DNA from 2 places in the Halomonas sp. MMH1-48 genome. Region 1 is predicted to be linked to the other one. Evidence: predicted binding sites of a transcription regulator. Region 1 holds the regulator's gene; the other holds the start of a gene.
The links. Region 1 encodes FliA, which starts transcription of late flagellar genes. Its sites were predicted from a motif close to CTAAAGTTNNNNNNNNNNCNGCCGATA; they were not measured.

Region 1 (2,199 bases):
TTGCGCTTCGGCGTGTTCGCGGGCTTTCAAGCGGGCGATACGCCAGCGCAGCATGTCGAAAATCTCATCCTCTTTGGTATTGGCAATCACAAGTTGAATACCGGTTCGTAAGAACGGGTTGCGGGTGTGTTCGAGCTCCCGTTCGACGGCCCGCACGTCACCTTTGAACCAGAGCCGCGACATGGACACCAGCTCGTTGATATCGTCCCGCACATAGGTATTCTCACGGCGGAATACCAAGCCCACCAAACGCACCACTCGCAGCACTTCTTTCAACGGATAGCTGATGAAGGTCGCCGCCAGCGTACCGGTGATGACGATGGCCAGTCCCGGCACATTGATAAAACTTTCGGGCGACTCTGCAGTAAAGAACAGCACGCTTACCAGCAGCAACATGCTGGCAAAGATACCGATCAACGTAGATGGGTTCATCAACGGCTCCTCGCCGAGTAGGGTGAGTGGGTATTAGGATTCATCGTGATCGCGTAAACGCGCGCGCAGACGGCTCACCGCCTGACTGTGTAGCTGGGAGACCCGCGATTCGGTGACGCCCAGCACCGCGCCGACCTCTTTAAGGTTCATCTCTTCTTGGTAATAGAGCGCCATCAGCAGCTTTTCGCGCTCGGGCAATGCCTCGATGGCCTCGATCAGGGTGTGTCGCTGCTGCTCATCAAGCAATTGGTCAAACGGCCGATGCTGGGCATCGTCACCCGCCGGCTCACCGCCATCGGCGACCAGCTCTTCGAACGGCAGCAGTTGACCACTGTTGGTGTCATTTAACAGCTGCTGGTACTCGCTCAGGGGCATCTCCAGCTCGCGGGCAATTTCACCCTCTTCAGGGGGGCGGCCCAACTGCTGCTCCAAGCGGCGTACAGCATCGTCCACTGCCCGCGCCGAACGACGTACGCTGCGCGGCAGCCAGTCGCGAGTGCGCAGCTCGTCCATCATGGCACCGCGAATCCGCTGGCTGGCGAACGTCGCGAACGTGGCACCCTGGGCAGCATCGAAGCGTCCCAGCGCCTCTAATAGCCCCACCATGCCTGCCTGGATCAGATCATCTAGCTCAATACTTGCGGGCAATCTTACCTGCAGCGTTAAGGCCTGACGTCGCACCAGTGGCATGTATTGGGTCAACAGCTCACTTTGTTTGATCCTGCCTTGTGCTGTATACATCCTCGTGCCTCGCGGCTGAACGGCCTTTACCGATAATTCACTATCACCTGTAGCCCCTGCACCCTCACTGGCCGCTGGCCCGGCGACAGTGCAAACCGAAAGTGCAACGGCGCATTTGCCAACATGCCTTCCAGCGCAGTGGTACTGCCGCGCATGCCCGACAGTGCCACGCAGCGCTCAGGGTGACACAACCAAGCGTTGACGGGATGACTCGGTGGGGTGTCGAACCGCCACTGCACGCGCGTTAGCGTCGCTCCTCCCAGCGGGATGCCTGCTGGTGGCGAAATGGCCTGGCTCTGACTGGTGCGGTCGCTCATGGCGACCAACACGCCAGGCACGTCTCGGCTCCAGCTACCCGTTGCCGCCTCGACGCTAACGACCCACATGATGGTTGCCAGCATCGCTGCGTAGGGGCTCACCCTTTTCACTGTTAACAACTTTACGGCTTTTATCAACGTCTGTCGGGCAAATAGCCTCATACGCGGGCCCTCTATTCGGCGTAGGTCGCTAACGACAGCAAGCCGATCATCTGTCTCAACGTGCAAGCAACAAAAGCTCGATATCCAAATAGTAAGCGGCGGCGTCACGCAAGTTCTCCAGCAGCCCCTGACGCGGCAGGTGCGGTTCATGGAGTGCCAGCAGGCGTCGCGGACCGCCATGCTCTCGCACTTTTCGAAGCACACGGTACATGCTGGCAAAGCCATCGGCATCGCTAGTGACCCATAGCGCCCATCGTGCATGCTCCTTCGCCAGCATGGCCAGCGACGGCGTATCGGCCATGACGACCTGAATCTGCCAATCCTGCGGGTCGCCCGCCCACTGACGCCCCAACGCCGACCACTGCCCCAAACGTCCACGCACTTTATCGACTTGTGCGGCGCCGGTATGCGGTAGCCCTATCACCACCAGCGGTTTCTGAGGGCGCGGTGGCGTCACCGTCGCCGGTTCAGTGGCGGCAGCGACAGTGGGCGCCAGAGCGTCTTGGGTATGCACCGCCGCCTCTTCAGTACTGACCGGCGAGGCAGG
Region 2 (2,199 bases), on a different contig from region 1:
CGGTTCGGGCATCTATTACCAGCTCACCGGTGTGATCGACCTCAGCGAAGCGCTCAACAACTTCCAATTCGACGTGGCGACGCTCACGGTGGCCCAGGCGCTGCCCGGCGGCACCTGGATGGCGCTGGCGATTCTGCTGCTAACGACGATTTTCGTGGCCACTACCGGCGATTCGATGAGCTATGCCATTGCCGTCGTCGGTGCGGGACACGATGCCCCCAGTCCCTACATGCGCGCTTTCTGGGGCATTGCCATGGCGCTGATGGCGGCCGTGCTGCTGTACATGGGCGCAGGGCAAATCAGCGCGCTGCAGCAGTTCATCGTGATCACCGCGATCCCGGTGTCGCTGATACTGCTGCCTTCGTTATGGAACGGGCCGCAGGCGGCTTATGCCATGGCACGGGAACAGGGCATCATCGACGAACGCTGATCGGCGGCTCGTCGTTATAGCCCCTCCAGCAGCCGCAGAATCAGCTGTGGCTGCTGGTTGACCCGGGTCAGCATGGCGATACCCACCTGTTGTAGCAGTTGGGCACGAATCAGATTGGAGACTTCTTGCGCGTAGTCGGCGTCTTGGATACGCGACTGGGCGGCGGAGGTGGTGATGATGTTGGTATTGAGGCCGTCGATGACGCTCTCGAAACGGTTCTGTACCGCGCCAAAATAACTACGCTGACGATCGACCTGCTTCATGGCCTCATCCACGACATCCATCGGGTTGGGCGTGGCCGAGCCATCGTCCAATACGCTGAAACCGTCCATGCCCAAGGCCTGGCGCCCCATTCCCGAAAAGCGCACGCCAATCACATCTCCGGCGTTGGCGCCCACCTGAATGTTGAGGGTTTTATCGCTCTCGACCAGCCTGATGCCGTTAAAATTACTCTGCCCAGCGACGCGATCGATCTCCTCCAGGCGCTGGTCGATTTCCAACTGAATAGAGGCAAGATCGTCTGACGAATTGGTGCCATTGAGCGCCTGAACGCTCAACTCGCGAATACGCTGCAGGCTGTCGTTGATCAGGTTCAGCGAACCTTCGGCAGTTTGCACCATGGAAATTCCGTCATTGGTATTACGGATCGCCTGGTTCATGCCGCGGATCTGCGCGCCCATGCGATTAGCGATGGCCTGACCCGCAGGGTCGTCTTTGGCGCTATTGATACGCAGCCCAGACGACAGACGCTCCATGGAGGTCTGCATCGCTTGTTGGCTCGTACGCAAATGGTTCATTACCAGTAGCGACGTGATATTGGTCGCAAGGCTGATCACATAAGTGACCTCGACGGTAAGCGCGAAGGCGCCGTTAGCATCGTTATCGGCCAATGGCCAAAAAACATGAGGCCTGCAGCATCGACGACACCTCACATGCTGGCGATGGCAGGGCTACGAGACGGGGCCTGCGCTTATGGAGCGCCCGCTGGCGCTCAATACCGCATCGACCGGGCCACGCACGTACTGATGCTTGAAGTAACCGTCGTCGACGATTTCACCGTCCCACGCCACGATGTCTAGATCCATGGTTCGAGGACCGGATTTGATCGGCCCGCGCACCCGTCCCAAGCGATCCTCGACCTCTTTCAGATAGGCTTTGAAGGCGTCCCGATCCAGCGCAGTGCGCACCACCAGCGCGGCATTGAGAAAATCGGGCTGATGTTGAAAGCCCACCGGCGACGTACGGACGGCGGACGAGCGGGCCACCAGCTCGCACTCGCTGCTCAAAATCTCCAGCGCTTGAGAAAAGTGGTGTTCGGGTTCGATATTGGACCCCACTGAGATCACGCACTCATGGTGCATGCTGCCGGTTGTTGCATGCGACGACGTTGATGACATAGCGACATTCCATAGATAAGCCGATGATGGTGTAACGAGGTCAAAACGCTTTCACACGGCCATGCACTCATCCAAAGGCCGATAGACGCAAGCAGGCTGCGTTTTCACAGAGTAGAACGTGGGTCATTTTGTTCAAGCTCTGTACAAGTTATTGACAAACGCTGCGCTCACGCAGAGAGTCTTCGTTATTGCTCCACCACCATTCACTTCCTATCGACAGCGAGGGATTCGTCATGCCGACACCTGCGGCACTCGTCACCGGCGGCGCCACACGGCTTGGTCGCCACTTTGCAGAAGCCTTGGCCGACAAAGGTTTCGATATTGCTCTGCACGTGAACAGCTCACGCGGGGAGGCTGAAGAGGTCGCCACGG

Region 2: a site for FliA is predicted at 1,311-1,337, ahead of MHM37_RS06015 (flagellin). Genes of this name have one in related genera too.

What each region holds. Positions count from the first base shown of each region.
Region 1 is NZ_JAKRFL010000007.1:49,719-51,917, reverse strand. It holds gene MHM37_RS08520 (MotA/TolQ/ExbB proton channel family protein) at 1-432, opposite strand, end outside; gene MHM37_RS08515 (RNA polymerase sigma factor FliA) at 466-1,173, opposite strand; gene MHM37_RS08510 (flagellar protein FlhE) at 1,200-1,592, opposite strand; gene MHM37_RS08505 (hypothetical protein) at 1,708-2,199, opposite strand, start outside.
Region 2 is NZ_JAKRFL010000004.1:194,601-196,799, reverse strand. It holds gene MHM37_RS06020 (BCCT family transporter) at 1-430, shown strand, start outside; gene MHM37_RS06015 (flagellin) at 445-1,266, opposite strand; gene folK (2-amino-4-hydroxy-6-hydroxymethyldihydropteridine diphosphokinase) at 1,381-1,827, opposite strand; gene MHM37_RS06005 (SDR family oxidoreductase) at 2,061-2,199, shown strand, end outside.